One region of the Pseudoalteromonas sp. SD03 genome, then DNA from elsewhere that is predicted to be linked to it. Evidence: predicted binding sites of a transcription regulator. Region 1 holds the regulator's gene; each other region holds the start of a gene.
The links. Region 1 encodes sigma-54, which starts transcription at its own class of promoters, with help from an activator protein. Its sites were predicted from a motif close to GTTGGCACGNNNNTNGNNT; they were not measured.
Positions count from the first base shown of each region.

Region 2: the regulator sigma-54 is predicted to act here: its motif matches at 3,044-3,062, upstream of ABZP26_RS03165 (DUF2726 domain-containing protein).
Region 3: the regulator sigma-54 is predicted to act here: its motif matches at 3,052-3,070, upstream of pdsR (proteobacterial dedicated sortase system response regulator).
Region 4: the regulator sigma-54 is predicted to act here: its motif matches at 3,440-3,458, upstream of ABZP26_RS12105 (flagellar basal body rod protein FlgF).

Region 1 covers NZ_CP162514.1:454,152-460,097, reverse strand. Annotated here, with positions in the region: gene ABZP26_RS02200 (KpsF/GutQ family sugar-phosphate isomerase) at 1-137, shown strand, start outside; gene kdsC (3-deoxy-manno-octulosonate-8-phosphatase KdsC) at 138-689, shown strand; gene lptC (LPS export ABC transporter periplasmic protein LptC) at 686-1,240, shown strand; gene lptA (lipopolysaccharide transport periplasmic protein LptA) at 1,230-1,769, shown strand; gene lptB (LPS export ABC transporter ATP-binding protein) at 1,766-2,491, shown strand; gene ABZP26_RS02175 (RNA polymerase factor sigma-54) at 2,826-4,325, shown strand; gene hpf (ribosome hibernation promoting factor) at 4,352-4,639, shown strand; gene ptsN (PTS IIA-like nitrogen regulatory protein PtsN) at 4,644-5,096, shown strand; gene rapZ (RNase adapter RapZ) at 5,116-5,946, shown strand, end outside.
Region 2 covers NZ_CP162514.1:668,613-674,558, reverse strand. Annotated here, with positions in the region: gene arcB (aerobic respiration two-component sensor histidine kinase ArcB) at 1-1,871, opposite strand, end outside; gene folE2 (GTP cyclohydrolase FolE2) at 2,079-2,999, shown strand; gene ABZP26_RS03165 (DUF2726 domain-containing protein) at 3,102-3,698, shown strand; gene mtnN (5'-methylthioadenosine/S-adenosylhomocysteine nucleosidase) at 3,808-4,515, shown strand; gene ABZP26_RS03155 (cobalamin biosynthesis protein) at 4,516-5,478, shown strand; gene tyrS (tyrosine--tRNA ligase) at 5,518-5,946, opposite strand, start outside.
Region 3 covers NZ_CP162514.1:2,739,811-2,745,756, forward strand. Annotated here, with positions in the region: gene ABZP26_RS12825 (class GN sortase) at 1-277, opposite strand, end outside; gene ABZP26_RS12830 (marine proteobacterial sortase target protein) at 274-2,274, opposite strand; gene pdsO (sortase-associated OmpA-like protein PdsO) at 2,300-3,025, opposite strand; gene pdsR (proteobacterial dedicated sortase system response regulator) at 3,253-3,948, shown strand; gene pdsS (proteobacterial dedicated sortase system histidine kinase) at 3,942-5,946, shown strand, end outside.
Region 4 covers NZ_CP162514.1:2,580,519-2,586,464, reverse strand. Annotated here, with positions in the region: gene ABZP26_RS12130 (protein-glutamate O-methyltransferase CheR) at 1-314, shown strand, start outside; gene flgB (flagellar basal body rod protein FlgB) at 444-854, shown strand; gene flgC (flagellar basal body rod protein FlgC) at 857-1,288, shown strand; gene ABZP26_RS12115 (flagellar hook assembly protein FlgD) at 1,302-1,979, shown strand; gene flgE (flagellar hook protein FlgE) at 2,038-3,360, shown strand; gene ABZP26_RS12105 (flagellar basal body rod protein FlgF) at 3,494-4,237, shown strand; gene flgG (flagellar basal-body rod protein FlgG) at 4,259-5,047, shown strand; gene flgH (flagellar basal body L-ring protein FlgH) at 5,062-5,745, shown strand; gene ABZP26_RS12090 (flagellar basal body P-ring protein FlgI) at 5,758-5,946, shown strand, end outside.

The DNA.
Region 1 (5,946 bases):
CCCAAGAGATGCTCGCGGCTGAAGCGTTAAATATTATGGAACAAAAACGTATTAATGGCTTAATTGTAATTAATGAGCATAATCAACCGATTGGCGCACTAAATATGCAAGACTTACTTAAAGCGGGAGTGCTATAAATGCAATTTGAAGATCTCTATCAACCGCTAAGTGATGATGCAAAGGCGCGCGCAAAAAAAGTAAAGCTATTAATTTGTGATATTGATGGTGTATTTTCTGATGGCCGTATTTACCTTGGAAACCAAGGTGAAGAACTCAAAGCATTTAACACCAAAGACGGATTTGGTATCAAAGCCCTGATTAACAGCGGTTTTGAAGTCGCCGTGATCACCGGGCGCCATTCTCATATAGTGCAGCAACGTATGAGCAGTTTAACCGTACAACATATATATCAAGGCCAAGAAGACAAACTCATAGCCTATCAAGAATTAAAACAAAAATTAGCGCTTAGCGATGAGCAAATTGCTTATATAGGTGATGATGGCCCAGACATGCCAGTAATGGAGCAAGTCGGTTTTGCGGTAGCCGTAAACGATGCTCATCCACTTATTAAACGTTTATCACATTATGTAACCCAACTGCCCGGCGGTTTTGGTGCGGTAAGAGAGCTGACAGACTTACTTATGCTCGAAAATAACAAGCCACTAACTAGCCAAGGAACGAGTTCATGAATGTAGCGCGCATTATACTGAGCGTTTTATTCATAAGCTGTATGGTTTGGCTCTGGTATCCTTATTTTACTAAGGTTGATATAACTGCAAGCGAAGAAACACAAGTTATTGCTAAGCCTGATTATACCGCTATTGAGCTAAAACAAACGGCTTATAATGAACAAGGTAAAGTGAGCCATAAGGTAACTGCGGTAAAAATGGAGTTGTATCAACAACTCGGTTTTACCTTTTTTGAAAAGCCTATATTCACTTTATACAACGAGCAGCAAACATGGCGTATTAACGCCGATGAAGCCACACTCTACGACGACCGTCAACTGGTGTTAGAGGGTAATGTAACCGCTCAAAATTTAGTAGATAACGCCATGATCGATACGATCACCGCCCAGACCATCAATGTTGATATAAAACTATTAACCATGCAATCACAGCAGCCTGTCGTTATTACAGGACCTAATTTAAAAATCACAGGTAAAGGCCTTGAGGCCGATTTAAAAACCGAGGTGATTAAACTTATTAACCATACGCGAACCCTATATTATGACCAATAACCTATTTAAAATTTTAATTGTTCCCTCACTATTAATTGCTTTTAACAGTAATGGCGCTGAACCTGCTGAAGCCCCCGCTGCAAATCAAATTTCAATTAGTGCAGATAAGCAAGAAGGTCAATTAAAAGAAAACGTAGGCATTTTTGAGAAAAATGTTGAAATTATTCATGGTAATCGCCGTATCACAGCTGACCGTTTAGAAGTGCATAAACGCGATGACCTAGGCGATAACAAACAGTTATTAATTGCCACAGGCAGCCCTGCATATTTTGAAGAAACACAAGCTGATGGCACCATAATGAGCGCCAGTGCTAATGAAGTGCGTTACGATGTGTCGCTGCGTTTTTTAACCTTAATCGGCGATGCAAGCATTGCTCAAGCAGGTCAAAAAATAACAGCTAAAAGTATCACTTACGATATCGAGCAGCAGTTAATTAGCGCAGAAAAAGACGAAAACTCAACAGACCGTGTACACACTATTTTAGTCCCTGTTGAAAATAAAAAAGAAGATGATAAAGGCCAACCATGAGCACATTAAAAGCAGAGCTATTAGCTAAAAGCTACAAAGGTCGTGAAGTTGTAAAAAACGTTGGCCTAGAGGTTGAAGCTGGCAGTATTGTGGGGTTACTTGGCCCTAATGGTGCAGGTAAAACCACCACTTTTTATATGATTGTAGGCCTTGTGCCTAGCGATAAAGGCAAAATATCAATTGATGATAAAGATATTACTTTATTACCGATGCACAGCCGAGCGCGTTTAGGGATTGGTTATTTACCGCAAGAGTCGTCTATTTTTAGAAAGCTGACTGTTTATCAAAACTTAATGGCTATCTTAGAAACACGTAAAGAATTAAATAAACAACAACGCGAAGATACCTTAAATAATTTACTTGATGAATTTAGCATTCAGCATATCCGCGATAGTCAAGGTATGGCTTTATCAGGTGGTGAACGTCGCCGCGTTGAAATTGCTCGCGCGTTAGCAGCAAACCCTAAATTTATCCTTTTAGACGAACCCTTTGCGGGGGTTGATCCTATCTCAGTATTAGATATTAAAAAGATTATAGAGCATCTTAAAAACCGAGGAATTGGCGTACTTATCACAGATCACAACGTACGCGAAACTCTTGATGTTTGTGAAAAAGCCTACATAGTTTCTCATGGGGAGTTAATTGCATCAGGCACTCCAGAATATGTATTAAACGATAAAACAGTACGCGATGTTTATTTAGGCGAGCAGTTCAAGCTCTAATATGTGTGTTATTACACTAAGCATCTGCTAAGATTAATTATACTTAGGTCTGTTGACCTTTCAAGGTTGAATTTGCAGCAGTCTGTTTGGTATTTAGGCAAGGCAGAGCCTATGTGGTGTGGTATTCCCCATAAATAGGCGATAACGCAGCATCAATGCCAAACAGGCGCTGCCCTTCGGGTTCTGCCTAGGGACGATTTACTCTTTGTTGCTCGGTTTTGACTTAGCCCACTAGGTTACAAACCTCGCGCCGCAATTAAACCGCCCCTAGTTTGAACAAATTTTAATCCGTAAAGGTCAACAGACCGTAATTTAAAAGGATTGTTAGAGATACATGAGGCAATCATTACAGCTGCGCATGGGCCAGCAACTTACAATGACTCCACAGTTGCAACAAGCAATTCGCTTATTGCAACTCAGTACATTGGATCTCCAGCAAGAAATTCAAGAAGCGCTCGATAGCAACCCCTTGCTTGAAGTTGAAGAACACGATTACAGCGAAGACACTGCAGGTAAAAACGAACAAAAAGCCGATAACGATGACTTAACGCTAAGTGCCTCAGCTGACGATAAACCTAGCGAGTATGAGCAAGATAGCGGCGAAGCAATGACCAAAGACACCATTAGCGATGATATGGCTATGGATGTTACTTGGGATGAATATATGAGCGCTGCGCCTGCCTCTTCATCGGGCCCAATGCCAGAAGATGAATCTATTTATCAAGGCTCTTCGACTGAAACGCTGCATGAGTATTTAATGTGGCAACTTCAACTGACGCCGTTTAGTCCTACCGATGAAGCGATAGCTATTGCAATTGTAGAAGCTGTGGACGATTCAGGGATTCTAACCCTTAGCTGTGAAGAAATATTAGAAAGCTTTAACCAAGAAAACGACGGCGAAGATGAAGTTGAACTTGACGAAATAGAAGCGGTACTAAAGCGTATTCAACTATTTGATCCAGTGGGAATAGCCGCGCGTAGTTTACAAGAGTGCTTGTGTATTCAGCTAAATCAATTTGATAAAGACACACCTTTTTTAAACGAAACAAAAATGATCTTAACCGATCATATTGATTTACTTGCTGCACGTGACTATCGCACGTTAATGAAAAAAACAAAGCTTAAAGAAGATGAGCTAAAAGAAATCATGACGTTGATTCATACGCTCAGCCCAAAACCGGCAGACACTATTGTCAGAGAAGAGTCTGAATACGTTATTCCTGATGTGTCGGTTAAAAAAGTTAAAGGTCGTTGGGTAGTTGAATTAAACCCAGATAGCATGCCTAAGATCAGAGTAAATAGCCAATATGCAGCTATGTCGCGTACGGTTAAATCAAGTGGTGATAGCCAATTTATTCGCTCGCACTTACAAGAGGCTAAATGGTTTATAAAAAGCTTAGAAAGTAGAAATGACACGCTACTTAAAGTAACCAACTGTATTGTGCAGCAGCAACAGGCCTTTTTTGAACACGGTCCTGAGGCTATGAAGCCTATGGTGCTTAACGATGTGGCTGAAATGGTGGAAATGCATGAGTCGACTATATCGCGTGTTACTACGCAAAAATACATGCATACACCACGTGGCATTTTTGAGCTTAAATATTTCTTTTCAAGCCATGTAAGTACTGAAAATGGTGGCGAATGTTCATCAACAGCAATACGTGCATTAATTAAAAAATTAATCGCTGCAGAAAACTCAGCTAAACCATTGAGTGATAGTAAAATTGCAGATATATTGGCAGAGCAAGGAATTAAAGTAGCGAGGAGAACCATTGCAAAATATCGCGAATCTCTAGCTATTCCCCCGTCTAATCAACGTAAAAGTTTGATTTAAGGCGTACAACAAAGAGGAAAATGTTTATGCAACTGAATTTAACTGGTCGCCATGTAGATATTACCGACTCGCTTAGAGACTACGTAAATAGTAAATTTTCGAAGTTACAGAGGCACACTGATCACATAACGAATGTGCACGTTATTCTCGATGTAGAAAAACTAAACCAAAAAGCTGAAGCAACCGTTCATGTTAGTGGCGCTGAGATTTTTGCCTCTACTGAGCATCAAGATATGTATGCCGCTATAGACTCGCTCATTGACAAGCTAGATCGTCAAGTAATTAAACACAAAGAGAAACTTGCTCGACACTAACACTATGAAACTAAGCTCACTTATCTGTCAGGACTGCAGTAAAGCTGCGGTCCTTTTTAATAGTAAAAAAAGAATTTTAGAATTTATCAGTGAATTGGCTCACAATAAGCTGCCCTATTTAACACAACAAGATATTCTTAATGCATTAACTGCAAGAGAAAAGCTTGGAAGTACAGGCATTGGCCGAGGCATTGCTATTCCACATGGTCGCATGAGTGGTGCTCAAGAGCCCCTTGCTTTGATTTTAGTGAGCGAAACAGCTATTAATTTTGATGCGATTGATAACCGACCGGTTGACATTTTTGTCGCGTTAATTGTTCCCGATGGCGATAATCAGCAGCATTTGAAGACGCTAGCCACGATTGCTGATAAGCTCAATGATAAAGAATTTTGTAAACAGTTACGCGCCGCCAAATCGGATAGCGAACTATATCAGGTTATCGTCAGTCAATCGTAGTAACAAAGAAAGGTGATAAATGGAATTAATAATTATAAGCGGTCGTTCAGGGTCAGGTAAATCTGTGGCGTTACGCGTTGTGGAAGACTTAGGTTATTATTGTGTAGACAATATTCCTCTTAATTTATTACCATCATTAGTGCGCAGTGTTTCCGACAGTTATAATAAAATTGCCGTGAGTGTTGATGTACGTAACCTACCTAAAGAGCAACAGCAGTTTAATGAAATCATTGAATATTTACCTGGTTTTACTAAACCAACGGTATTTTATTTAGACAGTGACGATCAAACATTAATAAAACGTTTTTCAGAAACGCGACGTCTCCACCCTTTATCTATTGATTCTTTGCCGCTTGATTTAGCCATAAAAAAAGAAAAACAACTGCTTGATGTATTGATTAATCGTGCTGATTATATGATTGATACCACAGATTTAAGTGTGCATCAGCTTGCTGAGTCTATTCGTGAAAAAATACTCGGAAAAAAAGATAAACAACTGATCATTACCTTTGAGTCATTTGGTTTTAAACACGGCATCCCTAAAGAAGCAGATTACGTATTCGATGCCCGCTTTTTACCAAACCCGCATTGGGAGCCTGAACTTAAGCCACTTACAGGGCTGGACCAACCAGTAAAAGACTACCTAGCAAGTCACAGTATAGTGCAAAAATTTACATGGCAAATTCAAACATTTGTGCAAACATGGTTGCCGCATTTAGAACGAAATAACCGCAGCTACTTAACCATTGCAATTGGCTGTACTGGTGGGCAACACCGCTCTGTTTATTTAGCGCAAACCATTGGTGAAAGCTTTGCAATGAGCCATCCTAATGTAAAAATTCGCCACCGA
Region 2 (5,946 bases), 210 kb from region 1:
CTTGTGTTTATTGGTTTAGCTAGTGCGCCTTGAATAGAAATACCCTCAAGCTCCTCTTCAGCACTGCGTACATTGGCCGTTAATGCCACTATTGGTAGCTGATCAAAATGACTTTGAGCGCGAATTTGTCTTGCCACTTCGTCACCATTAATATCAGGCAACTGCATATCAAGTAATACTAAATCTAAGTCATCTTCAGTTTCGACAAACGATAAAGCATCTTCACCCGTTTCAGCCCACAGCACTTCGTGTCCACGTTGCTCTAGTAGGTTAGTAGCAATTTCAGCATTAAGTGGCACATCCTCCACTAATAAAATATATAAGCTACGCCCAACATAACTATGTTCGGTAGGTGCACTACATAAATTCAGCGGAATTTGTACCGTAAAGCAGCTGCCCTCTCCTGGGGTACTATTAACCGTTATTGTGCCTTTCATTGCGCTTACTAACGCTTTGGTGACAGCTAAGCCAATACCTGAACCAATGGCATTGGTGCCTTTAAGATCTGGCGCTTTATAGTACATGTCAAAAATGCGTGTTAGTTGCTCTTGTGGAATACCTTCACCGGTATCGAGTATTTTAATAATAAGCCAAGGGCCATCTTCACGGTTTTCTCTGGCACAATCTAAGATTACGCTCCCTTGTTGAGTAAACTTAACGGCGTTATTAATTAAGTTCCACACCACTTGGCGTAAACGAGTCGGGTCAAGCAAAGCATATATGTCAAGCATGCCAGAACGCTTCACTTCAAACGAAAGCTCTTTTTGCTCAGCAATAAGGCCTGCAAAGTTAACTACATCGTTGATAAAGTCCGAAACATTAATTTCGTTGGCGGCAATATCTAACTGCTCACGGTCAATTTTATCTAAATCTATAATATCGTTGAATATGTTACCTAGCGTTTCGGCGCTTGAAAACACGGTATTACACCAACTGCGTTGCTGTTTGTTTAATTCGGTATCCAGTAGCATGCGCGTTAAGCCCACAATACCATTAAGCGGTGTGCGTAACTCATGGCTTAATGTGGCAATAAATTTCCCTTTATCTTTATAAGCTGTTTCCAGTGCCTGCGCAGCTTCTTTACGACTGGTAATATCACGGCCAAACGCAAGTAAACCAATGTAATCCCCTTGTTCATTAATAAAGGGAAGTTTACGCAATTCAAACCACCTAATTTCACCGTTTACTGAGTACTCCACATCTATAGTTAAACCTTGGTGCGTACGCTCAACCTGCTCATCGGTTCTGAGTACTTCTGATAAAAAGTGGCTTGGAAATATTTCTTCTGCGGCTTTACCAATAAGTTCGCCACTGGTTTTGCCCATTACCTCTTCAAACATTTTATTACAACCGGCAAACACCCCGTTGTTATCGCGGTAATAAAATAAATCCGGCGAGGAGTCTACTATTGAGCGCAGTAACATGCCTTGCTGTGCGAGTTCTTGTTGTGTTTTTTTACGCTCTGCAATTTCACGCCTGAGCTCTTCTATTGCTCGATGTTTGGCATGAAAAGCCATTTTACGTTCGTCAATTTCAATATTTAAGCGGTTAATATTGTCTTTGAGGGTTTGATTTAAAAGCTTCTCTTGTTTTGTGGCACTATCTAAATAAGCATAAGAGGCATCAAGTTGCCGAATAGAGTTTAATAATATGCTGATAACTAAAGGAGAAACAACCGAGGTAAAAAATACTACGGCCAGTATATCAACCAAGTTTACTTCGCCTATGGCGACGTAATAAAACATACTTGATAAAACCAGCGATATTGTTAGTAATAATGCATAGCAAATAGCAGCAGTTTTAAACTCACCAAAACGAGTTATTGAACTGGAAAGAACTCGAACCCACGGGTTCAAAGAAGAATCAGTCATATATCAGTTTTTCTCTTAGCTAAATGCTTAGGGTCTGTTGACCTTTCAAGGTTAAAGGCTAATTTTAGCATTTTCTATCAGCTATTTTCATGTTGTGCGACAAAAACAATAAAATTTCATGTTTGGTGTTATTTGCTGCATTTCAGCAAATCTTTATTTAGTGTAAAATGCGGCGTTTTAAATATTGCAAATAACGAGTAACGTATCATGCAAAAAACTATGCCAGATATTGCTAACACGGCTGCCGCATTACAAACAGGTAAATTAGACTGGGTAGGTATGGGCGATATAGAGCTGCCTTTTATTTTTGAATCTCTTGATTTAGCTCCAGTTACCGTTAATGCAAAAGCACGCGCCTTTGTTAATTTACACAAAGAAGATGCTAAAGGCATTCATATGTCGCGACTATTTTTAGCGTTGGATCACCTCTCAACTGAGCAACAGGTCAATCCACAAACCTTAGCACAAGCCTTAGATACCTTTATCACCAGTCATGAAGGCTTAAGTGATAAAGCACACATTGAATTTAAATTTGAACTGCCGCTACGCCGTAAGTCATTACTTAGTGGTAAAGCAGGTTGGAAAAGCTATCCCATTGTACTTACCAGCACTATAAATCAAGGCGTTATTAGTTTTGAGCTCAGCGTTGATGTGACTTATTCATCAACTTGCCCCTGCTCTGCAGCACTGGCTCGCCAATTAATTCAAAACGCATTCAGCGAAAAGTTTTCTCAAGAAACACTCACTCAATCAGAAGTTTTAGAGTGGCTTGGAACAACTCAAGGCATTGTAGCAACCCCGCATTCACAGCGTTCAATTGCTAATGTTAAAGTTAAATTAGCAAATAACATTGAACAGTTTGATGTGGTTAACTTAATAAACTTACTAGAAGATGAGCTAAAAACACCAGTACAAGCTGCGGTAAAACGTGAAGACGAACAAGAGTTTGCTCGCTTAAACGGTCAAAATTTAATGTTTTGTGAAGACGCAGCACGAAAAATTAAAACGACGTTAGAGTCAAAAGAGTTTACCGATTACTTCCTGCAAATTAACCATTATGAGTCTTTACATGCTCATGATGCAGTTGCGATTGCCGTAAAAGGTATTGAAGGCGGTTATAAAGCATAATAGTGCTCATCCCCCTTCCTTAATAAAACAACCATAACAACTATTTGGGCACATAAATTGCTTTAGAAAAGCAGTGTCAATTTGTTGTTATGGAGTTACCGTATGGAATTCGCTTTATTATTAATATTAGTGCTAGTTGTTGGGGCATCTATCGTTGCGTCAAAATTTAATGATGACGGCGGAAACCCTTATCCTTTTACTCGTAAGCAAAGTGTATTTACCCAAGTAGAAGGGGCGTTTCTGAATTTATTAGAGCGCGCTGTTGGCGATCAATATAAAATTGTTAGTCGCGTTAAACTAATCGATGTGATTGACTGTAAACAAGGCCTGTCTGTTAAATCTAAACGTGCGGCAATGGCTAAAGCAAAAAATAAGCAGCTCGACTTTGTTTTAGTAGATAAAGAAAAAATGACCATAGTGGCTGCGGTTGACTTAGTTAATAACGCCAATAAAGATGGCCACAAAGCACAGCGCGACTGGTTTGTTAATGGCGCATTGGAAGCCGCAGGTATTCCACATATTCGTATGAAAGTGAAGGCAGGCTACCGCCCAAGCGAAGTACGCGATGCAATTATGTTTAAATTAGGTAAGCCAGCGGCATCTAAACCTTCACGACCTACGCGTGCTAGAGTTCATAAACCGGCGGTACTATCTCCTTCTCAAGCAAAGGCACAATCAACAGCCCTTGCTGAAATATAATCAATAAGTTTATAAAGTGCGGGCTTTTTAAGCTCGCATTTTTGTTTGTTTTACCCCACGTTATTTTTTGCAGTATAATCACCGTATTCAAACTCAGGAATTTAACACTATGAATGTTGGTATTATTGGCGCAATGGAGCCAGAAGTTAAAATTTTGCGCGAGGCGATGCAAAATTCACAAGTTTTAACCAAGGCTGGTTTTACTTTTTACACAGGCGAGCTTGCAGGCAATACCGTCACTTTAGTGCAATCAGGTATAGGTAAAGTCGCTTCGACAATCGCAACCACATTACTTATCGATAACTTCAATCCAGATTGTGTTATTAACACAGGCTCTGCCGGTGGATTCGACCCATCACTAAACGTTGGCGATGTAGTAATTTCATCTGAAGTACGTCATCACGATGTTGATGTAACAGCGTTTGGTTACGAAATTGGCCAAGTACCACAAATGCCAGCAGGTTTTACTGCTCACCCTAAACTTGTAGAAGCAGCCGAGCAAACAATTGCACAAATTAGTGAAGTAAAAACCCTTGTTGGTTTAATTTGCACTGGCGACTCGTTTATGTGCGACCCTGTTCGTATTGAAAAAGCACGCAGTGACTTCCCTACAATGCTAGCAGTAGAGATGGAAGGTGCATCAATTGCGCAAACGTGTTTTGCACTTAATACACCATTTGTTGTTATTCGCTCAATGTCTGATATTGCAGGCAAAGAGTCGCCGCAATCATTTGAAGAATACTTAGAAACAGCCTCTATAAATTCATCAAAAATGGTCGTAGCTTTACTTGAGAAATTAACGGCGGTTACGCTGTAAATGCTCAATAATATTGTTCAAAATCATTTGGACTTTATTGCATTTATTTGTGCGCTCCTTGCTGAGCGCTTTTTACCTTTAGTAAGTTGGTATCATCCTAACCACATACTCTCTGCTATTTTTAGCGCTATAAGCCAGCGTATTTATAAAAAAACAGACACCAAGCAATATCATTATTTAGCAGCCTCAATGGCAAGTACGCTTATACTTAGTACTGTGCTTATTATTGTAGTTTTACTGCTTCAGTTTGCCTTTTACCCCGAGCTGTTATCAGGTCTTATTTTATATTTATGCCTAGAAAACAGTAGCCTGAATAAAAAAGCGATACGCATAGCTAGGCTAGTCAAAAAAAGTCAAAAATCGACAGCACGCGAATTATTAAAGCCACTAGTAGCCCGTGAAGTTAATGCACTTTCAAGCCCCGGGATCATTAAAGCCATTATGGAAAGTGTCATACTTAGAACGGCGCGTCATTACTTTGTGGTAATTTTCATATTTTTAGTATTGGGCCCCGTCGCCGCTCTCGCCTATCGTTTAATCACTTTAATTCAACAGGCGTGGCGAAGTGATATAGCCCCTAACAGCTCTTTTTTGATGCCGCTTAAACTGGTTCTTTTTATTGTTGAGTACATTCCCATACGTTTACTCGCGCTGACAATTGCCTCACTAAAGACCAGTAAAAAAAGCATGCATTATATTAAGCATTATGGCCGACACTTCTATCAAACCAATACAGGCTGGTTACTTAGTGTATGTTCTGCATCTTTGGGGGTACAACTTGGTGGGCCTGCTATTTATAATACACAGCGTTTTAATAAAATGCGTGTCGGTGTAGAGCGTCTTCCCAACGCCGATGACGTACCACAACTACTCAATACACTTAACCAAACTCGCTTTTTTTGGCTTCTGATTATTATTAGCGTTGAAGTTATTAAGGCTGTTCTCGTTTTTAAGTTCACATAAAAAAACCAGCCGTAGCTGGTTTTTATAATGTCCGAAGTTTTAAGCTACGGTGATATTTGCAAATTTGCGTTTACCTACTTGATAAATAGCCGTTGTGCCTTTTGCAATTTCCAATTTGGTATCTGTAATTTTGTCTTCGCCGTTAAGCTTTACAGCACCTTGTTTGATCATCCTCATGGCCTCTGAGGTACTCGCCACTAAGCCCGCTTCTTTAAGTAAGTTAGCGATTAAAATTGACTCTTCATCAATATTAACTGTCAGCTCAGGGATTTCATCTGGCAAGGCTTTTTTCTGAAAACGCTGGATGAAGTCATCATGAGCAGCTTGCGCATCAGCTTCACTGTGAAAACGCGCAATTAGCTCTTTAGCTAATTCAATTTTAATATCGCGCGGGTTAGTGCCCTGCTCTACACGCTGTTTTTGCGCTGCAATTTGCTCAATAGAAAGGCTACTTAGCAAATCGTAGTA
Region 3 (5,946 bases), 1.2 Mb from region 1:
CAGCTAAAAAATGACTGGGCGCAAACGCTAAATTTCTACCACTTGCGCCATCGAGCACGGTTAGTCGTTTATTATGCTTTGGCCATATTATTTGTGCCACTGGGTAACTATCAGCATAAAACCACGGCTTAATTTTTTTATTGGGTGATTTAAGGGCTGTTTGCCATGCTTGCTCTATTAACACTTGTGCAAGCCATGCCTTTGCCTGCATATATGCACCATGGCCAAATAGGCTCAGTCCTAAGGCTAGTAAACCTATGCTCAACCACTTTTTCATTTACAGCGCCTTACTAACAACAGGCCACCTAGTAGCATTAAAGCTCCAAACACAATATGCATTTTGCTTTGCCCATCAGTTTGCGGCAAGCGCATACTCATTCCTTGTGGCATTAAATTAGCCACTTGTGTAGTTTGTTTAGCAACTTCTTTAATGGTGCTCTCTTCTATGGCAATAAACGCAGTAAATGGGCTAAGTAATTGATGCTCAAGCGCAAGTTGCTGCACTTGCTGTTTTACAACACTTTGTTGGTTGTATAGCAATAATGACTTTATTTTTTGACGTGCCCAGAGCTTATCAATTCCTGTGGCTTTTGAGCTTGCTTGCGAATTAAGCTTAACCTTAAACTCACCATGCGTTGTTTGCCCAGTAAAAGTAATTGTATCGGTATTATCTAATTTAATAGCCACCATAATAGGCTCAGCAAAATACAGATCCGGTAATGGGGAGGGCCAAAAATCTAAGCTGTCTCCATTTGTATTTGTTAACGCTAAATTAGTCATCGCCGGATGAGCGAGTTTATCAAACAACTGCTGCATTTTTGGCTGCACATCAAAGGTGCTACCAATAAAGGTATAAGACCCCTTACCTATATCAGCAGCGCGGCGCATAAAAAAGCGATTAGGTGCGCTACCAATGCCGAAGGTAAATAAGCGGCTGTCACCTAAAGTGCGCGCAATACTTTTAAATAACTCATCTTCGTTACTCACGCTACCATCGGTTAAAAACACCACTTGGCGTACAAAACCCTCAAACTGCGCACCATTCAGTACGGCATCAAGCGCACCTTGTATTTCAGTACCACCGTCGGCTTGCAAGTTATAAATAAAGCGCCTTGCACGGCGTAAATTAAAGTCACTAGCAACTAAAGGGGTATCACTCATGGCAGTAACCTGATTATTAAAGCCAATAATATTAAAGCTATCATCACTATCAAGTAACGAGAGTGCGTAAAACAATGCTTTTTTAGCTTGCTCCATAGACTGCCCATGCATAGAGCCCGAGGTATCAACCACAAACACCATTTCACGCGGCAAACGCTCAGACTGGGTAAACTGATCGCTTGGCGGCATTAACATTGCTAACGCAAACTGCTCACCATTTTTTGCTTGCTGAGTAAAAAGTGCGGCTTGAGCTTGCGCTTTTTGTAGTGGCTTAAACTCCAGTACAAAGTCTTTATTTATTGCTTGCTGTGGTTTTAGCACAATGCTGTATTGCCCAAACGCAGAGTTTTCAATATTTACCTGATGGTACTTAGCGTTTATATCAACCAATTCTAAGCCTATATCCATGTTAATTGTTAAGCTTAAATCGCTGGCATTAGCCGCCTCATTGGTTTGCTTTGTATAAATAGGGCTTAACCATCCTTGTGGAGTAAACGAAGATGTATGATCACTTTTTACCGTACGCTTATCTTGCTCTTCGTTCAGTTTCCCTGTTGTTGCATGATACCGTGGCGTTATTGTGGTTGGAAAATGAATCGCAAAGGTTCCATGCTGGTAATCAATAATCTCTTGATATTCAAGCGTTATAACAATCTCTTCACCAGGCCCTATATTCGTCACATTTGTAATAAACATATTTGCACGCTGCTGACGAACCAAAGAGGCCTGCTTCCCTGCTTGCTTGGCAGCTTGATACTGTTTTTCTGCTTGGTGTTTTTTTGCTATTTTACCGTGAATCACTCGCTCACCAATACGCATGGTCATTGCTTGCACAGCACTTTCATCGGGTAAAGGAAAAACATAACGTGCATTTACTGCAAAAGGATTTTCATTTATGTAGTGCTGCGTTACTACAACATGATTAATTAGTCCTGTTAGGGTCATTTTTGCATCGCTTTTTAAAATAACCCCAGGATTAACCGCCACTCCTTGGCTATCAAACAAGGATAGTTTTGGCGACTGTGCATGGCTTTTAAAGCTGGCCAAAAGCACGATAATAATAAAAATAAAAAGGCTTACCTTGGTAAGCACTTTGGTGGGTTTACTCAACATAAATCACTCCCTCGAACGCACGCTGTTAATTGCTTGCTGTTTGATTACTTGACTGATTTAACGCACGGGTAGTGAGGGTAACGCGTCTATCAAAAAAGTTATCTTCAAGGGTGTTACTGTTTGCTATGCTTTGCTGCTCGCCAAATGCTTGTGCGCTTAAGCGTGTATGGCTAACCCCCTGTTTAATTAAGTAACTTTGTACGGCGTTTACTCTGGCTTTTGAAAGTAATAAGTTTGCTTGTTCTTCACCACGCTGATCGGCAAAGCCACTCAAATCAAGCGCGAGTTGCGGTTGGCTTTTTAATAACGCAACTAATTGATCAAGCTGCTTGGCAAAATGAGGAGCAATATCGCTAGAGCCTGTTTTAAATTGCACTGTCATCGCCAATAAATTATTAAGCTGTGATTGCGTTAGTTGCTCATTTTGCTGAGCCAGTAGCTCAAGTTGCGCTTCTAAGTGGCTGTTATGATTAAGAACATGTTGGTAGTCGTTGGTTTTCTCTGCCATTACAGTTAAAGCTTGCTGCTGCTCAGCAATGGTTTGCTCAGCCACCTTGGCATCGCCAATCAAACCACCAGCAAATGCGCCTACAAACGCGCCAATAGGCCCACCAACAACGCCACCGATAATGGCACCTGTGCTTAGGCCGACTATGGTTTCCTTTTTTGCTTCTTTCGATGGAGTATCCGCGGCAAAAGCAGGAGCGCAAAAAGTACTAACGAGTGTGAGTGCGATTAATGTTTTCTTCATGATTTATTCCTTACTATTGGTAATGGGTTGGCAAGCTATTGGTTGGCACTTGCGTTGTATCTGTAATTTCAATAGTTGTATTAAAACAGCATGAAGTGGCAACAAAGGGGATCAAAAATGGCAAACTGCTGAGCAATTGTGGCAAAAAAATGGCAATTGTGTTTTTAACCGTACTTAGCGCAAAAACTTCGCTATAGTGCGCCTAAGTCAATATGAGTAATTAAAAAATGAAAAAAATAGCTATCATTGAAGATGAAAACGCAATCCGCGAAAACTACATAGAAATGCTGAGCGCTCAAGGCTATCAGGTGAGTGGTTATGAAAACCGCCCTCAAGCAGAAGCGGCCTTTAAAGAAGCGCTTCCCGATTTAGCCATTGTTGATATTGGTTTAGGCCATGAAATAGATGGCGGCTTTTTACTGTGCCAGACACTGCGTTCACTGTCTAAAACCTTACCAATTATTTTTTTAACCGCTCGCGACAGCGAAATAGACACCGTATGTGGCCTGCGCATGGGCGCCGACGACTACTTAACCAAAGACATTAGCTTAGCCCATTTAGCTGCGCGTATTGGCGCGCTATTTCGCCGTATGGAAGCATTAGAGCAACCCGCCGATGCTAACGCACTGATAACACGCGGCCAACTAACACTCGACACGCAACGTATGCAGGTGCTTTGGCAACACCAATTAGTTGATTTAACCGTGACTGAATTTTGGATGCTGCATTCACTCGCTCAGCGACCAGGGCACGTTAAAAGCCGTAACGATTTAATGAGTGATGCTAAAATTTATGTAGATGACAGCACCATTACCTCGCATGTAAAACGTATTCGTAAAAAGTTTATAGCACTCGATAGCCAGTTTGACTGTATAGATACCGTGTATGGCATGGGCTATAGGTGGGAGCAACCCACATGCTGAGATTTGGCCTACGCAGTAAATTTATCCTACTTTCGTGCTTTTTGTTTTTGTTGCCATGGCTTGGCTACGAATATGTATGGGAAATGGAAAAGTTTTTACGCCAAGGCCAAGAAAAAACGTTGGTAGGCACTACACGCGCACTGGCCACGGCCCTGCATGAACGCCCCGCTTTATTTGACGAACAAACCAACTTTTTAGATCAGGTGGTAAAAGGCCGCGATCTCTATGCTTATAATTTAAAAAGCCCGATTCAGCTCGATGGCAAACTCAACGACTGGGACGCTTATCAATCGCTGTTTTGGCTTTATGATAAACGCTACTTACAAACAGCCAATGATAACCATCAACTGCGCGACTTATCATTTAGCCACATGGTGGGTAAGTTTGATAATTACTTATATGCAGTATTTAAAGTCACAGATGATGCTTTAGTTTACCGTGCTAAAAATAGCCTCAGCATTACCAATAACGATTACATAAAAATTGGCCTAAAAAATCCTGATGGACAATTTAATACTTATATTATTGCTCCGCGCCAAGATGGCTGGGTCAACGCATTTGATGCCTACAGTAAAATGCCTTTTACTAAAATTCAGGGTTTCTTTAAAAAAACTGAAACAGGTTACAACCTTGAGCTGCGCTTTCCTTTGAGTATGCTTGGCAATAAACTGGGGTTTGCCATTGCTGATGTTGATAGTAAACAGCCAAGCCAAACACCTAATATCATGTCTACATCCAACTTAAATAACCCAAATGATTTAGGCTCAGTACTGGTGCCCTCCCCTGAAATAAACCGTATATTAAAAGGCATGGGCCACAGCGGCAGTCGCATTTGGGTGGTCGATAATCATCACCGTGTTTTAGCGCAATCGGGCAGTATTCAAAATGCCGATGGCGTATGGGCTGATGGGCTAAAAAATCAAGCGCCAAAAACCGCATGGCAGCGCTTTGAACAGACCTATTTGCATCCTTTGTACTATAAAATTTTAACCCGTCCCGAAGATGAGTTTATAGACACCCTACACGATGTCGCCTCAATGCAAGGCACTCATTTAGCCAAAGCACTCAAAGGCCAACCGGCCTCGTCTTGGCGACTCACCCCCGATAACAAAGCGGTAATATTATCGGCCGCGTATCCTATTTGGATTGAGGATAAGGTTATTGGCGCAGTTATAGCTGAAGAAACCACCAATGGCGTGCGCACACTGCGTAATAAATCGCTGGAAAAACTATTTAATGTGATTTTAGCGGTCATGTTAATTGGCACAGTCACTTTGTTCTTTTTTGCCTCACGTATATCAAGTCGTATTAGGCGACTACGCGATACAGCAGAGCAAGCCATTGATGCACAAGGGCGGATAACAGGCTATATAAATTACAGCGATGCCAATGACGAAATAGGCGATTTATCGCGTAGCTTTTCAAATATAGTGAGCCGACTTGGAGGGTATACCGATTATTTAGAAAATATGTCGTCGCGCTTATCTCATGAGCTGCGCACGCCGGTTGCTGTTGTACGTTCATCACTTGAGAACTTACAAAGCTTGCAGCAAAGTGAACTGAGTCAAAAATATCTTGAGCGTGCCAGTGAAGGAGTTGAGCGTTTAGGAAAAATAATTACCACCATGAGTGAAGCAACCCGACTTGAGCAAAGCATTCAAAGTAATGAGTCTGAGCCGTTTGATTTGCAAAAGGTGATCAATGGCTGCATGCAAGGCTACCAGCTAACTTACCCTAAACAGTTATTTACATTGGATATACACCAAGGTGAATTACCCATGATAGGCGCTCCCGAATTTATAGCCCAACTACTCGATAAGCTAATAAATAATGCCTTGGAATTTAGTGAAGCCAACACCGCGATTGAAGTCAGTCTGAAGCAAAGCGAAAACAAAGCAACATTAACGGTAAGTAATACAGGTACTTTATTGCCTGACGGACTTACTGAACATATTTTTGACTCTATGGTATCGGTGCGCAGCCAGCAAATGCAGCAAC
Region 4 (5,946 bases), 1.4 Mb from region 1:
GTCGTAAAAAGTTTTTTAAAGACAGCGGCAATGGTATGGCACAAGTGGTTGATTCATTGAAAAAGCAAGTGAGCTTTAGGCATTTAAATTTGCTCGATTCGTACGCTTTAATGGGTAAGTTCGATATTATATTTTGCCGTAATGTTTTAATTTACTTTTCACCTGAGGTGAAAGCCAAAATAATTGCACAATTCTCTCAAGCACTTAACCCTAAGGGGTATTTATTTTTAGGTGCGTCGGAGTCTATGTCTGGTTTAAGTACTGACTTTGATATGGTGCGTTGTAACCCTGGTATCATTTATCAAAAGAAATGACCTTCATTAATATATTATCCCTCCTCTAAACGACGCCTATTGCGTCGTTTTTTGTTTTTATCATCACTATTTTCACTGCTGGCTCATTTATTGCTTTATCGGTACTGAGTCAATTTTTTGGAGGTAGTTATGGCTATCAGTTTTGATAAAGCATTAGGCGTGCATCCGCATGCGATGTTGATCCGTTCGCAAAGAGCAGAAATGCTCGCTACTAATATCGCAAATGCTGATACGCCCGGCTATAAAGCAAAAGATATCGACTTTGCCTCAGCATTAAAAACGGCAAAGTCCAACCAACTAAGCGGCAATACCATGGTAAGAACCAATGAAAAACACATTGCCGGTGGTACCCGTAGTGTAGGTAGTAATGAACTATTTCGTACGCCAAATCAAACAGATACAGGTGATGGCAACTCTGTTGATATACAAGTGGAACGGAACTTGTATACACAGAATGCTATGGAGTATCAGGCCAGTGTCCAGTTTCTTAATGGTAAATTTAAAGGCCTGAAAAAAGCCCTCGGTAGTCAAGGAGCCTAATTATGAGTTTATATAATGTGTTTGATATTGCTGGTTCTGGTATGAGCGCGCAAAACGTGCGATTAAATACCACGGCAAGTAATATCTCTAATGCCAATACAATTAGCTCTTCACAAAATGAGACGTACCGAGCGCGACAACCTGTATTTGCTGCGGAGCTAACAAAAGCGTCAGCGTCAGCAAGCAACCCACAGGGCTCTGCCGTTGGTGTAAAAGTGTTAGGAGTGGTTGAAAGTAATAAACCACTACAAATCGAATATAACCCAAATCACCCGAGTGCGGATGAAAATGGATATATTTACAAACCCAACGTGAATGTTGTTGAGGAGATGGCAAATATGATTTCTGCTTCTCGCTCTTATCAGACAAATGTTCAAGTTGCTGATGCAGCTAAGCAAATGTTAAGTAAAACACTGCTGTTAGGTCAGCGGTAACTGAGGGTAGCTCATGAGTAACGATATTAGTACTTCTTCATCCTACATGGACTCTTTACGTTGGCAAGATAAGCAAGTGCCAAAAAAAGAAGAGAGTGATGCGTTAACCCAAGAAGATTTCTTTTCGTTGTTAACACAGCAGTTGTCATATCAAGATCCCAGCAAACCAGCTGATAACGATCAGATGATTGCACAAATGACAAACTTTACTATGGCTGAAGGGATCTCAAATTTAAACTCTAACTTTGAGTCTTTAGCTGCGTCGATGACATCAAATTCAGCATTGCAAGCATCAACACTGGTTGGTAAGCAAGCGCTGCTGGAGTCTGACACACTTGAGCTTAATGAGTCGGGTGAGGTAAAGGGAGCGATTGTTGCTGAAAAGCCGGTAGACAATTTAACGCTTCGTATTGAAGATGCATCAGGGCAATTAGTTAAAACTATTGATTTAGGCACGCAGCCTGCAGGTGCGGTTCGCTTTGCATGGGATGGTAAAAACGAAGCGGGTGAACGACTTCCTCCTGGTGAATACAATGTTAAAGCTGAAGGCAGTACGGATGGCGAATTCTCTAGCTTACCAATTGCCTCATTCAAAAATATTGAGAGTGTTAATATTAATGGCTCAAGCGGCATTATTATTAATACCAAAGAAGGTGCGGTTAGGCTGACTGATGTCGCAGAAATCGCGTAATAGATTTTATGTATTTTTTAGCCAATAGGCTAAATATTTTTTAGGTTAGAGGTTAATTATGAGCTTCAATATTGCATTAACAGGCCTTGCTGCCGCACAAAAAGATTTAGATGTTACCGCCAATAATATTGCCAACGTAAATACCACGGGCTTTAAAGAGTCTCGCGCTGAATTTGCTGATGTATACGCATCATCAGTATTTAGCGCCGGTAAAACGAAAAATGGTGATGGTGTACAAACCACTATGGTTGCCCAGCAGTTTCATCAGGGCTCGCTGCAGTTTACTAATAATTCACTGGATTTAGCGATCACAGGTGAGGGGTATTTTGCTACCAGTCAAGACTTAGGCGCACAAGACTTTACCTACACGCGTGCGGGTGCATTTAAGCTTAATAAAGATAACTTTGTTGTAGATGCTAAAGGTAATTTTTTACAAAGCTTCCCAGTTGATGAAGTTAGTGGTGATACGACCTCTGTAAGTCTTAGTACTTCATCTGCTTTACAAATACCAGATTCTTCGGGCTCTCCGCGCTCTACTTCAAACGTTTATACATCATTTAACGTCGATTCTCGAGAAGATGTAATAGCTGTCCCTTTTGATGCAACAGACAGTACTACTTATAACTCTTCGACATCGACCACAATGTATGACTCACTTGGTGAGCCACATGTTCTACAATTCTTTTTTGTAAAAACAGCGCCTAATGAATGGCAAGTACATGGTACGCTTGATAAAACTCCCTTTGATGCAACTGGTGCCGCGACAGCAACACCAAGCCCGCTAAGTACCTTTGGGTTTGATGCTAGCGGTTTGCCTGCAACGACTAATGGTGCTCCAAATGTTGGTCCAACCTTTACTGATGTTAATTTAACCGGAACTAATTTATCGGGTATTTTATCTAATGGCGCCCAATTTGATGATATTGCGATTAATTGGCGCGATGAGGCCGGTACTGCAAATAGAACGCCTACTCAATATGCGAGTCGCTTTGAGGTGAAAGCACTAGAGCAAGATGGTGCGACAGTAGGTCGCTTAGCGGGTATTGATATTGGTACAGATGGAAAAGTTGTTGCATCTTACAGTAATGGTGATTCAACTTACTTAGGTCAAGTTGCCATGGTGCGCTTTTCAAACTCACAAGGTTTGCAGCAAGTAGGTGACACTTCATGGAAAAAAAGTTTGACCTCGGGGGAACCAATTGCGGGTGAGCCAGGTTCAGGCACACTAGGCAACATTAATTCGTCAGCTCTTGAGCAGTCTAACGTAAACTTAACCAATGAGCTGGTTGATTTGATTAGTGCGCAGCGTAACTTCCAAGCAAACTCTCGTGCGCTTGAGGTTAACTCAACTATTCAACAGAACATCCTTCAGATCAGATAATCATATTTTGATTTACTAAGGCTGCTTAGTGCAGCCTTTTTTATTCCTCTCCTAAAATCTTATTCACACTTAAATTTAATTTGGCACTTATATTGCATTTACTCATACATAGATTTCTTAATGAGTCGATGTTATGGATAAAATGGTCTACATAGCGGCATCTGGCGCTAAACAAAGCATGCAAGGGCTTGCTCTTAAAGCCAATAATTTGGCAAATGCGAATACCACTGGATTTAAATCTGATTTTGCGCAAGCACGGTCAATGCAGGCTTTCGGTGAAGGTTTGCCGACTCGTGTTTTTGCTATGCAGGAGCGCCCAGGATCAAACATGACATCGGGCGGTGTTGTCGAAACAGGTCGCAGCCTTGATATTGCTATGAGTGATAACGCATGGCTGAGTGTTCAGGATGCCTCTGGTAATGAAGCCTATACAAAAGTGGGTTCGTTAAATATAACGGCTGAAGGAATGTTGACTACCAGCGACGGTCGTCAAGTTATTGGCGAAGGTGGGCCAGTCATATTACCTGTACCGATTGAAAAAATTGAATTTAGCAAAGATGGCACTATTCAAGTTCGCCCTCAAGGTGCACCGGCTAACTTTTTAGAAGAAGTTGATCGGCTAAAAGTAGTTGATGCAAACAACGCTACACTCGAGAAGGGTAACGATGGCTTATTTAGAGCTAAACCAGGCCAAATAGTTGAAACATCAGCCAATGTACAAGTATTAGGCGGCACATTAGAAAAATCGAATGTAAATCCTGTGCATGAAATGGTCGATATGATCAGTCATCAACGCCAATTTGAATTACAAGTAAAACTGATGAAAACAGCTGAAGAGATTGACGAACGTCAAGAACAGCTGATGCGCATCGTTTAACTATAACGTGAGGATATTATTATGAATCCAGCATTATGGATAAGTAAAACAGGGCTTGACGCTCAACAAACAGATATATCGGTTATATCAAATAACTTAGCGAATGCCAGTACAGTGGGTTACAAAAAAAGCCGCGCTATTTTTGAAGACTTACTCTACCAAAATATTAATCAACCAGGCGGTCGCTCATCGCAAGACACCGAAATGCCGTCAGGCTTAATGTTGGGCGCGGGTACGAAAGTGGTCGCTAATCAGAAAAACTTTTCCCAAGGTAACATGCTCACCACTGAAAATTCATTAGATTGGATGATTTCTGGTCCTGGATTTTTTGAGGTTTTACAGCCTGATGGCAATATTGCCTATTCGCGTAACGGTCAGTTTACCACCGACGGTGAGGGGCGAGTTGTAACTTCGGGTGCCGGTTACGTTGTTCAGCCTGAAATGAATGTGCCTGATGATGCACAGTCAATCACCGTATCTCAAGATGGTGAAGTGTCAGTTCGCATTAAAGGTCAAGCCGAAAACGTGGTTATTGGTCAAATTACTATTAGTGATTTTATCAATCCGTCGGGCCTTGAGCCTATAGGGCAAAACCTTTATACCGAAACTGCAGTAAGTGGTGCACCTGTTCAAGGTAACCCGGGGGTTGAGGGCTTAGGTACAATTATTCAAGGTTCACTTGAAACATCAAATGTAAATGTGACCGAAGAGTTGGTTAATTTGATTGAAACTCAGCGAGTTTACGAAATGAACTCAAAGGTAATTTCAGCGGTTGATGAAATGATGAGCTACATCAATCAACAATTATAGTCTTGGGGGATTGTATGCGTAATATCATGTTATTTGCAGTAGGGACTTTACTGTTAAGCGGTTGTGTATCTACACAAAATAATGAAGTAGTGCAGGACGATCCCTACTATGCACCTATGTATCCTGAGCCTAATATGGAGCCAGTGGTAGCAACTGGCTCTTTATTCAGTACTCAGTTATCGAATGACTTATATGCCGATAAGAAAGCACTTAGAACAGGCGATATCATTACTGTTAAATTGCAAGAGTCAACCCAAGCCACAAAAGCGGCTAAAACAGAAACAGATAAACAAACAGATGCTAGCCTCGATCCTGTTATTGGTTTAGGTGGTTTACCGGTTAATATTGGTGGCGATAGTATTCAATTTGGGGTTGGTAGTGATGCGTCGTTTAAAGGTGACTCAAAATCAAATCAATCAAACAGCCTAGTTGGCGATATTTCGGTTAACGTGATGCGAGTATTACCAAATGGTAATTTAGTGATTCGCGGTGAAAAATGGCTAACGCTAAATACCGGTGAAGAATTTATTCGCTTAGAGGGGTTAGTGCGTCCACAAGATGTTAATGCTGATAATACTGTTGAGTCTAATCGTATTGCGAATGCGCGTATTCAGTATTCAGGTAAGGGTCAAACTCAAGAGGCACAAAGCCCGGGTTGGTTAACGCGTTTCTTTAGTAGCTCATTGTTTCCCTTTTAGAGGACATTCAACATGAATGGTTTTAAAGTTTTTTGTTTTATGGTGCTACTAGGCTGGCAATTTACTGCCAGTGCTGAGCGAATTAAAGATGTGTCTATGGTCGAAGGGGTGCGCTCAAACCAATTAGTGGGCTATGGATTGGTTGTTGGTTTACCGGGTACCGGTGAGCAAAGCCGTTTTACCGAACAAAGTTTTAAAGGC